2 regions of the Ottowia sp. VDI28 genome follow, and region 1 is predicted to be linked to the other one. Evidence: riboswitches for the same ligand, from Rfam matches in the RefSeq annotation. Region 1 holds a riboswitch; the other holds the start of a gene.
The links. A riboswitch is a leader RNA that binds a small molecule or an ion and turns the genes downstream of it on or off. The one in region 1 is predicted to bind S-adenosylhomocysteine.

Region 1 (5,795 bases):
CTTGCCGACGTTGAAATAGGTGCTCTCGGGATGGCTGAAGTAGAAGCCGCTGACGCTGGCAGCAGGAAGCATGGCCAGGGATTCGGTAACGGTCATGCCGATCTCGTGAGCCTGCAGCAACTCGAACAGGGGGCTCTTGACCCGATGGTCCGGACAGGCGGGATAGCCAGGCGCGGGGCGGATGCCGCGGTATTTTTCGGCGATGAGTTCTTCGTTGTTCAGGCCTTCGTCGGCAGCGTAACCCCACCAGTCAGTGCGCACGCGGCGGTGCAGCCATTCTGCGCCGGCCTCGGCCAGGCGGTCCGCCAGAGCCTTGAGCATGATGGCGTTGTAGTCGTCATGCTGGCCCAGGAATTCGGCTTCCTTCGCGCTCACACCCAAGCCGGCGGTCACGGCGAAGGCGCCTAGATAATCCTTATGCTCGCCGTTCTGCCGCGGCATGATGAAATCGGCCAGGCAGCGGCTGGGCCGCATGCGGCCTTCGGCATCTTCCTGCTTTTCAGTCTGCTGGCGCAGGCCATACCAGGTAAGGGCCACCGCCTCGCGTGACTCATCGGTGTACAGCTCGATATCGTCATCGCGCACGGTATTGGCCGGCCAGAAGCCGACCACGGCGTTGGCGGTGAGCCAGCGGCTTTCCACGATCTGATTGAGCATGGCCTGGGCGTCCGCGAAAACGCGCGTGGCTTCCGCGCCCACCACTTCGTCGGCCAGGATGGCGGGGTATTTGCCTGCCAGGTCCCAGGTCTGAAAGAAAGGCGTCCAGTCGATGAAAGGCACCAATTCGTGCAGGTCGATGTTCTTGATGGCGCGGCGGCCCAGGAATTTGGGTACCGGCGGTTGGTAGCCGTCCCAGCCGATGGCGGTCTTGTTGGCGCGCGCCTTTTCCAGGGACCACATCGGCACCTGCTTCTTGTTGGCGTGCAGTTGGCGTACCTTCTCGTAGTCGGCTTTCGTTTCCGCGATGAACTGCTCCGCGCTGTCGCTGAGCAGGCCCTGCGCCACGCTCACGCTGCGCGATGCATCGGGCACATAGACCACCGGCCCTTCGTAGTGCGGAGAGATCTTCACGGCCGTGTGCACGCGGCTGGTGGTGGCGCCGCCGATCATGAGCGGAATCTTCTTGATGCGGAAATGCTCGTCTTTCTGCATCTCGCCCGCCACGTACTGCATTTCTTCCAGGCTGGGGGTGATGAGGCCGGAGAGGCCGACGATGTCCGCGCCTTCGACCTTGGCCTTGGCCAGGATTTCATGGCAGGGCACCATCACGCCCATGTTCACCACTTCGAAGTTGTTGCACTGCAAGACGACGGTGACGATATTCTTGCCAATGTCGTGCACGTCGCCCTTGACGGTGGCGATGACGATCTTGCCCTTGCTTCTCACGTCGCGGCCAGCCGCTTCGTCGCGCCTTTTCTCTTCCTCGATATAGGGAATGAGGTGGGCCACGGCCTGCTTCATCACACGCGCCGATTTGACCACCTGGGGCAGGAACATCTTGCCGGCGCCGAACAGATCACCCACGATGTTCATGCCGTCCATCAGCGGGCCTTCGATGACGTGCAGCGGGCGGCCGCCCTTGGCGATGATGGCCTGGTAGGACTCCTCGGTATCTTCGGTGATGAAATCCGTGATGCCGTGCACCAGCGCGTGGCTCAAACGCTCGTTGACGGAGGCATTGCGCCATTCCAGCTTTTTCGAGTCGTCCTTGGCCGCGCCCTTGGCGGACTCGGCGATCTCCAGCAGGCGTTCGGCCGCATCAGGGCGACGGTCGAGCACCACGTCTTCCACGCGCTCGCGCAGCTCGGGCTCCAGATCGTCGTACACCCCGACCATGCCGGCATTGACGATGCCCATGTCCATGCCGGCTTGAATGGCATGGTAGAGAAACACCGTGTGGATGGCCTCGCGCACCGGGTCATTGCCGCGGAAGCTGAAACTCACGTTGCTCACCCCGCCGCTCACCTTGGCGCCAGGCAGGTTCTGCTTGATCCAGCGGGTAGCTTCGATGAAATCAACCGCGTAATGGTTGTGCTCTTCGATGCCGGTGGCAATGGCGAAGATGTTGGGGTCGAAGATGATGTCTTCGGGCGGGAAGCCCACTTCGTCCACCAGGATGCGGTAGGCGCGCTCGCAGATCTCGGTCTTGCGCTGGTAGGTATCGGCCTGGCCTGTTTCGTCGAAGGCCATGACCACCGCGGCAGCGCCGTAGCGCCGGATGAGGCCGGCCTGGCGCTTGAACTCTTCCACGCCCTCCTTCATGCTGATGGAATTGACGATGCCCTTGCCCTGCAGACACCGCAGGCCGGCTTCGATCACGCTCCACTTGCTGGAATCGACCATCACCGGCACCTTGGCGATGTCAGGCTCGCTCGCCATGAGGTTCAGGAACTTGACCATGGCCGCCTGGCTGTCGAGCATGGCTTCGTCCATGTTGACATCGATCACCTGGGCGCCGTTCTCCACCTGCTGGCGCGCGACGGCCAGGGCTTCCTCGAACTGGCCGTTCAGGATCATGCGCGCGAAAGCCTTAGAGCCGGTGACGTTGGTGCGCTCGCCGATATTGACGAAAAGGGTGTCCGCGCCAATGCTTACGGGTTCGAGGCCGGAAAGCCGCATCGGGGGAGGGGTCAGAATTGCAGTCACCATGGGCTCACCTGGGCATTATTGTGATCAGGTGAGCGTCGTTGTCGTGCAGGGGAACTCCAGAGCCTCCAAGCCTGACGGCCAATTGAATACCGGTGGGTATCAGCGGCCGCTGCAACGCTCCTTGGGGCGGGGTGGCTGATTTTAAGAGATAAGCCAAGCCACCCCGAATGGCAGGGGCTATCGGCCGACGGCGCGCTCAAGTTGCGCCTTGTTCATGTGTGAGCGGCCCTTGATGCCTTTGGCTTTCGCTTCGGCATAGAGTTGATCGCGCGTGCGCCCGCCCGGCCCCCGGTGGGAACGCAGGCCGCCGCGGCGCGAGGATGAGATGTCTTTCAGCGAACCCGAACTGGCTTCCTTGGATTCACCGGCGCGGGCTCGCTCCTTGTTCACCGTACGCGCGGCGATCTCTTCAGCCAGCGCCTCGCTCCTGCCGTGCGCTTTCAAGCCTTGCTTGATGTGTTTGTACTGGCGCTCGCGCTTGGCGCTCCAGGTACCTTTGGGCATGATCTTCTCCTTGGGAATAAGACACACCCCCATGGTCGCGCCAAATTCGCCGCCTGTGCGTCGCCGAGGGGCTGATTGGCGCGTCGGAGCACTCTGACGGCGACGGGTGAGGCAATGCCGTCAGGCCACCAGCCGCACATCCCAGCCCTGCGCCCGCAGTTGGGCGATGATGTCCGCCACGTGCTCGTGCCCGCGCGTCTGCAGCACCATCTCGATCTCCACGTTCTGGGCCGACAGCAGCGTGAACGCGCGCTGATGGTGCACTTCATCGATGTTGGCCCCGGCATCGGCCACCAGTGCGGTGATGCGGGCCAGCATGCCCGGCACGTCGCGCGCGCTGACAACGATGCGCGCCAGCCTGCCGGAGCGGACCATGCCGCGGCCGATGATGGAGGCCAGCAGCATCGGATCGATGTTGCCACCCGAGAGCACCATGCCGACTTTCCGGCCCTCAAAGCGCGGGCGGTGCTTGAGCAGCGCGGCCAGCGCCGCGGCCCCGGCGCCCTCGACCAGCGTTTTCTCGATTTCCAGCAGCATGACGATGGCCTGCTCGATATCGCCTTCGTCCACCAGCAGCAACTCGTCCACCTGCCGGCGGATCACCTCGGCGCACAGCTCGCCCGGGGCGCCCACGGCAATGCCCTCGGCAATGGTGCTGGCCCCCTGCACATGCTGCTCGTGCTTGATGAGGTTGACCATGGCGGGAAAGCGTTGCGCCTGCACACCGATGATTTCAATGCCGGGCTTGAGAGCCTTGGCCGCCGTGGCGATGCCAGCGATCAGCCCGCCGCCGCCGATCGGTACGACCAGCACCTCCAGATCCGGTTGCTCGCGCAGCATTTCCAGTCCCACGGTGCCCTGGCCCGCCATGATCGCGAGATCGTCGTAGGGGTGGACGAAGGTGAGGCCCTGGGTTTTCGCCAGTTCCAACGCATGGGCGCGCGCGGCTTCGAGGGTATCGCCATGCAGCACGACCTCCGCACCGAAGCCGCGCGTGCGCGCCACCTTCACGCCCGGCGTGAAGCGGGGCATGACGATCACGGCGCGCAGGCCAAGCCGCTGGGCATGGTAGGCCACGCCCTGGGCATGGTTGCCTGCGCTCATGGCAATCACCCCGGGGCGGGCGCCGCCGGCGGTAAGTTCGGCGAGCTTGTTGCAGGCGCCGCGCTCCTTGAAGGAGGCCGTGAACTGCAAGTTCTCGAACTTCAGAAACACCTCGGCGCCCGTGATGTGCGACAAGGTACGCGATTCCACACAAGGGGTCTCGAGCACCTGGCCTTGCAGGCGGGCGGCGGCCTGCTGGATGTCTGAAAGCGTGAACATTCGCACATTGTGACGGACTCCGGTAGGCCCGCACAATGCCTCGAGCGTTGACTTAAGCAGCGGCGACAATGGCTGCGTACACCTGTATTTCCCACATGACCGCCGCCCCTATCCTGCACGGCCCTGACCGCCCTGACCTGCTGCGCCCGGAAATCCTGGCCGATCTCTTCGAAATCACCGCGGCCCGGGTACCTGGCAAGACGGCCCTCATCTTTGGCGGCCGTGCCCTCAGCTATGGCGAGCTTGACCAGGCCGCCGATCTGGCCGCGCACCGCCTGATCGAAGCGGGCGTGCAACCTGGCCAGATGGTGGGTCTGTGGCACCCCCGCGGCCTCGAACTCCTGATCCTGCAACTGGCCGTGGCCAAGACGGGGGCCGCCTGGCTGCCCTTCGATGCCGATGTGCCCACGGACCGCATCGCCGTCTGCCTGGACGACGCCAGCGCCGTGGCGCTATTGATCGACGAGCACCACGGTGAGTCTGCGCGCCGCCAGGAAGGTGTTTCAGCCAGGATACTGACCGCCAGCGAGCTGCTGGCGCCGCTGCCTGAAGGGACGCCTGGCCCCCCTCTCCGGCGCCGCACGGGGGCCCTGCCGGAACACACCGCCTATGTGATCTACACCAGCGGCTCCACGGGCAAGCCCAAGGGCATCGCCATCACGCAGGCCAGCATCTGCCACTTCTTGCGCAGCGAGAACGCGCGCCTGGGCGTGCGCGAAGACGACAAGGTGTATCAGGGGTTCTCGGTCGCCTTCGACATGAGTTTCGAGGAGATATGGATCAGCTATCTCGTGGGCGCGACGCTCTGGATCGCGCCCAAGGAAATCTCTGGCGATCCGGAGGCGCTGCCGCGCGCGCTGATCGAGAACGACGTCACGGTGCTGCACGCCGTGCCCACCTTGCTGGCACTGTTCGCGCAGGATGTCCCAGGCCTTCGCATCATCAACCTGGGCGGTGAGATGTGTCCGCAGACCCTGGTCGAGCGCTGGGCGCCCGGGCGGCAGATGTTCAACACTTACGGGCCGACGGAGGCCACGGTGTCGGCCAGCCTGGCCGAATTGCGGGCCGGTGAGCCGGTGACGATCGGCGAAGCGCTGCCCAACTATGGCCTGCTGGTGATCGAAGTGATCGATGCCGACAGCATTGCCGGCGGCCAGGTGCCGCCGCTGAAGATCCTGCCGTTTGGCGAAACCGGCGAGCTGTGCATCACCGGCCCTGGTGTGGCGGCAGGCTACCTGGGCCGGCCTGAGCTGACGGCCGAGAAGTTTCTGCCCAATCCCTGGGCGCGCAATGCCCAGGAAGCGCGCCTGTACCGCACC
Region 2 (5,795 bases), 600 kb from region 1:
GGCCGGAACCCGTGATGCTGGGAGTCAGTCTCGGTGGTTTTTGCGTACTGGTCTTTTTTGCGATCAGTGGTTTCCTGGTGGCTGGCAGCTGGATGCATGATCCGAGTGCGTGGCGTTTTGCCGTAAGGCGCTTGCTGCGTATTTGGCCGGGCTTGCTGGTCGCTTGCGTCTTGGTGGTGCTGGTGCTTGGCCCCATGGTTAGTCAACTTGGCCTGCGAGAGTACTTCGCTTCTCCATTAACTTGGAACTACCTGTCGCAGTTGAGTTTTTGGGAATTCAAGAGTCAACTGCCAGGTGTTTTTGCCGGCAATCCCATCTCAGAGAGCGCCAACGGTTCGCTTTGGACGATTCCCTTCGAGATCCGGTGCTATCTGGCGCTGATGGTCGTCGGCGTGCTGGGTCTGATGCGCCGAAATTTTTTGCTGCCATTGGCGTTCGTTGTATTCGCGATCTGGTTTTTCTTTTTGTTCAAAACCGGGTATGACCAGCCAATCCGGATGCAGTTGCAGATGGGAGTTGTGTTTTTCTGCGCAGCTGCCATGTACCAACTGCGCGCTCTGTGGCAATCCCGGCGCCCTTGGATCTGGCTCGCCGCCATAGCGGCCATCTTGCTTCTTTGGCATGGCGGCATGCCCGAGATCGCCTACACCTTGGGCGTACCTGTGATCGCCGTGCTGTTTGGAACCGGCTCATTGCCGGTCCTGAAGCGCGCAGGGCGCTTCGGCGACGTGTCCTACGGACTCTACATCTACGCCTACCCTGTGCAGCAGACGGTGATCTGGCTGAGCGACAACCGCTTGCCTTTCGGTTGGGGGCTGGGCCTGGCTACGCTGATCACCACCATCCTGGCGTGGTTCTCGTGGAAGCTGATTGAGCAACCTGCGTTGCGGCTCAAGAATCGGCTTTGAGGAGCAGCGCCGTACCGGTGATGCTGCGTGCGGAAGGCGCTCCCTAGCTTCTTAAGCTATTAGCTGGACTGCAGCGCCAACCCCGCATGCTCCCGCAGCGGATGGAAATGGATCTTCGGAAACCGCTCCTGCGCCAGCCGCACGTCATAGGGGCTGGTGCATAGATAAGCCAGCGTGTCTGCTGCATCCCTTGCCATGCGCAGCGGGTAGGCGTTCTCGAACTGGCGTAACTCGGCAGGCGTATCAGCGGTGATCCAGCGCGCTCCCGTGTATTGGCAGCCTTCCAGGCGTACTTCGCAGTCGTATTCGGTGCCCAGGCGGTGCTGCACCACTTCGAACTGCAGTTGGCCCACCGCACCCAACAGCATGTTGCCGCCAGCTTCAGGCCTGAAAACCTGAATGGCGCCTTCCTCGCCCAACTGCAGCAAGCCTTGCTGCAACTGCTTGGTGCGCAACGGATTCTTGAGCACCACGGTCATGAACATCTCGGGTGCGAAGAAGGGCAGGCCGGTGAACTGCAGGTTGGCGCCATCGGTGATGGTGTCGCCCAGTTGCACGCCGCCGTGCGTCGTGAAACCGATGATGTCGCCCGCATAGGCTTCTTCCACCGCTTCGCGGCGCTGGCTCATGAAAGTGACCACGCTGGTGGGGCGCAGTTCCTTGGCGGTGCGCTGCACTTTCATCCGCATGCCGGGCTTGTATTGGCCAGAGGCCACGCGCACGAAGGCGATGCGGTCGCGGTGGTTGGCGTCCATGTTGGCCTGCACCTTGAAGACCACGCCCGAGAAACCTTCATCGCTCGGTTGGATGATTTTCTCGACGGGTTGCTTGTTCACCAGCAGCGAGCTCTTGCGCGGGCCGGGAGAGGGCGACATGTCGACCACCGCGTCCAGCACTTCCATCACACCGAAGTTGTTCACGCCGGAGCCGAAGAACACGGGGGTGAGCTTGCCGGCGAGGAAGGCCTCATGGTCCCATTCGGCGGAGGCGCCCACGGCCAGCTCCATGCTTTCCATGGCGTCGTCGAAGGCTTGGCCGAAGCGCGCGCGCAGCTTGTCGGCGTCGCTCAAGGGAATGACCTCGAAATCCTGGGGGCGCTTTTCGCTGCCGGACTGGAAGACCGTCATGCTCTTGGTGCGCAGGTTGATGATGCCGCCGAAGGTCTTGCCCTGGCCCACCGGCCAGGTAATGGGGCAGCAGGGCATGCCTAGTTCGCGCTCCACTTCGTCCATGATGTCCAGCGGATCGCGTACTTCGCGGTCCATCTTGTTGACGAAGGTGATGATGGGGGTGTCGCGTTGGCGGCATACTTCAATCAGCCTGCGCGTCTGCGCTTCCACACCATTGGCGGCGTCGATCACCATCAGGGCCGAATCCACGGCGGTGAGCACGCGGTAGGTGTCTTCGGAGAAGTCCTTGTGGCCGGGCGTGTCGAGCAGGTTGATGACGTGCTCGCGGTAGACCATCTGCATCACGGAAGATGCCACCGAGATGCCGCGCTGCTTCTCGATTTCCATCCAGTCGCTGGTGGCATGCCGGCTGGCCTTGCGCGCTTTCACGCTGCCGGCGATCTGGATCGCGCCGGAGAACAGCAGCAGTTTCTCGGTCAGCGTGGTCTTGCCGGCGTCGGGGTGGCTGATGATGGCAAAGGTGCGGCGGCGCCGGGTTTCAGAGGCGATGGACAAAACGGTTTCCGGTGAAAAGCGAAGAGGTGCGACAGGCCATGGCGTCGCGCCAGGAAAAAGGGGTATTTTCGGGCAAATTCGCCCATATTTCTTCCGAAAGGCCAGGGCCGAGGGAAGCAACCGGAATCCGGCTGGGGCAGGCAACCGGTGTTGCCCCCCGCACACACTGCACCAAACCTCGCGCCCTCTTCTATAATCGCGGCATTCCGAGGAGCGTTGCAGCGCCTGCTTTCATTGCCAGGCGTGAGGCTCGGAAACCTGTCTTTGCAACGACGCTCATCCACTACAAGCAGTGCGGTGAGCTTTTTCATGCTCTGTCTTGCCAGTGGTTCAACACAAGTTGGTTTTGGAGCCACCATGAACGCACGCCTGAAGAACCCCGTAGCCGCTGATAGCGCCATTGCAGACATCCAGCTGGCCGCCTGGGGCCGCAAGGAAATCAAGATCGCTGAAACGGAAATGCCCGGCCTGATGGCCATCCGTGAGGAATTTGCCAAATCCAAGCCCTTGAAAGGCGCCCGCATTGCCGGCAGCCTGCACATGACGATCCAGACCGCGGTGCTGATCGAGACGCTGCAAGCGCTGGGCGCCCAGGTGCGCTGGGCCTCCTGCAACATTTTCAGCACCCAGGATCACGCGGCGGCAGCCATTGCCGCGGGCGGCACCCCGGTGTTCGCCATCAAGGGCGAAACGCTGAAGGATTACTGGGATTACACCCACCGCATCTTCGATTTCGGCAAGAAAGGCGCCAAGGGCGAAGGCCCAAACATGATCCTGGACGATGGCGGCGATGCCACGCTGCTGATGCACCTGGGCAAGCAGGCCGAGACCGATCCCAAGGTGATCGCCAATCCGAAGAGCGAGGAAGAAAAAGTCCTGTTCGCGGCTATTAAGGCCAAGCTCAAGGTAGATGCCACCTGGTACAGCCGCAAGAGCGCCGAAATCCTGGGCGTGACCGAGGAAACCACCACGGGCGTGCATCGCCTGAAGGAAATGTCGGCTAAGGGCACGCTGATGTTCCGTGCCATCAACGTCAACGACTCCGTCACCAAATCCAAGTTTGACAACCTCTACGGCTGCCGCGAGTCGCTGGTGGACGGCATCAAGCGCGCCACCGATGTGATGGTGGCCGGCAAGATCGCCGTGGTGTGCGGTTATGGCGACGTGGGCAAGGGCTCGGCGCAAGCGCTGCGCGCCCTTTCTGCACAGGTCTGGGTGACTGAAGTCGATCCCATCTGCGCGTTGCAGGCCGCCATGGAAGGCTACCGTGTGGTCACGATGGAAGATGCGGCGCCTCTGGCCGACATCTTCGTGACCTGCACGGGGAACAAGGACGTCATTACCTTCAAGCACATGAAGGCCATGAAGGATCAGGCCATCGTCTGCAACATCGGGCATTTCGACAATGAGATCGACGTGGCCAGCCTGGAGGAAAAGTGCCAGTGGGAAGAAATCAAGCCGCAGGTGGATCACGTGATCTTCAAGGGCGGCAAGCGGATCATCCTGTTGGCTAAGGGGCGCCTGGTGAACCTGGGCTGCGGCACGGGCCACCCGAGCTACGTGATGTCGTCTTCCTTCGCCAACCAGACCATCGCGCAGATCGAGCTGTTCGCTCACTCGAAGAACTACGAAGTGGGGCAGGTCTACGTGCTGCCGAAGCATCTGGATGAGAAGGTGGCACGCTTGCAACTGGCCAAGCTGAACGCCAAGCTCACGGAATTGTCGAGCGCGCAGGCGGCCTACATCGGCGTGTCCAAGGCTGGCCCGTACAAGCCCGACACCTACCGTTATTGAGCCCTGTTCATGCGGGCCGACCAACTTCTCGTTGAGCGCGGCCTGGCCGCCAGCCGCAGCCAGGCACAGCGCCTGATTGCGGCGGGCGGGCGTTGGCGTGCCCGCCATGGGTGGCGGCCGCTGGGCAAGAGCGATGACTTGCCTCTGGACGCCGAGATCGAGTTGCTCGATGTCGCGGAGGCGCGCTACGTTTCTCGTGGCGGGTTGAAGCTGGAAGGCGCCTTGCGCCAGGCCGCGCTGGATATCCAATCCTGGCATTGCCTGGATGTCGGCCAATCCACGGGCGGTTTTACAGATTGCCTGCTGGCGCAGGGCGCCGCGCACGTGGTGGGGGTAGACGTGGGCCATGGCCAACTGCACCCCAGGCTGCGTGCCGACCCTCGCGTGCAGGGCCTCGAAGGCATGAACGCCAGGGATTTGAGCGCGCCAAGCTTGACGGCCGCGGGCGTGGCTTCCACCAGCTTCGATCTCGTGACAGGCGATTTGTCTTTCATATCGCTCACGCTGGTGCTGCCCGCGCTGGTGCCGCTGCTTGCGCCAGGTGGCGCGTTGCTGATGCTGGTCAAGCCGCAGTTCGAACTGCAGCCGGGGCAGTTGGGCAAGGGCGGCATCGTGCGCGATGCGGCGCTTTATCCGCTCGTGGAGCAACGATTACGCGAGGCCTGCGCCAAGGCCGGGCTGGCTGTCGCAGGCTGGTTCGGTAGCCCCATTGCGGGCGGCGACGGCAACCGCGAATTCTTTATTTACGCCGTTTCGGCACCCCCTATACCGATTGCATCATGAGCCTTTCCCTGAGCCTGGAGTTTTTTCCTCCCAAGACCCCCGAGGGCGCCGAGAAGCTGCGCGCTACCCGGCAGCAGTTGTATGCGCTCAAACCCGAGTTCTGTTCCGTGACTTTCGGCGCAGGCGGATCCACGCAAGAGGGCACCTTGGGTACCGTGCGCGAGATCATTGGCGAAGGCGTACCCGGCGTGCCGCATCTCTCGTGCATCGGCCAGACGCGTGACTCGATCCGCGAGCGCCTTGCGGGCTATCGGGCCGCCGGTATTCAGCGCGTGGTGGCGCTGCGCGGCGATCTGCCCAGCGGCTACGGCCTGGGCGGGGAGTTCCGTTATGCCAGCGATCTGGTGGAGTTCATTCGCGCCGAGACTGGCGATGCCTTCAAGGTCGCGGTGGCGGCATATCCTGAGGTGCACCCCCAGGCCAGGTCGCCTCAGGCCGATCTGGAGGCCTTCGAGGCCAAGGTGAAGGCGGGGGCAGACGTGGGCATCACTCAGTATTTCTTCAACGCGGACGCCTATTTCCGGTACGTGGAGGAGTTGCGCCAGCGTGGTGTCGAGACGCCGATCGTGCCTGGGATCATGCCGATCAGCAATTCCACACAGCTGTTGCGTTTCTCCGACGCATG

Region 2: another riboswitch for S-adenosylhomocysteine. It lies ahead of ahcY (adenosylhomocysteinase); the one in region 1 lies ahead of metH (methionine synthase).

The regions. Positions count from the first base shown of each region.
Region 1 is NZ_CP149820.1:6,316,766-6,322,560, forward strand. Features, by position in the region: gene metH (methionine synthase) at 1-2,619, opposite strand, end outside; S-adenosyl-L-homocysteine riboswitch at 2,673-2,778, opposite strand; gene WJU18_RS29990 (plasmid stabilization protein) at 2,827-3,153, opposite strand; gene WJU18_RS29995 (threonine ammonia-lyase) at 3,274-4,476, opposite strand; gene WJU18_RS30000 (amino acid adenylation domain-containing protein) at 4,572-5,795, shown strand, end outside.
Region 2 is NZ_CP149820.1:5,720,406-5,726,200, reverse strand. Features, by position in the region: gene WJU18_RS27135 (acyltransferase family protein) at 1-908, shown strand, start outside; gene WJU18_RS27130 (peptide chain release factor 3) at 968-2,593, opposite strand; S-adenosyl-L-homocysteine riboswitch at 2,796-2,878, shown strand; gene ahcY (adenosylhomocysteinase) at 2,951-4,387, shown strand; gene WJU18_RS27120 (TlyA family RNA methyltransferase) at 4,397-5,170, shown strand; gene metF (methylenetetrahydrofolate reductase [NAD(P)H]) at 5,167-5,795, shown strand, end outside.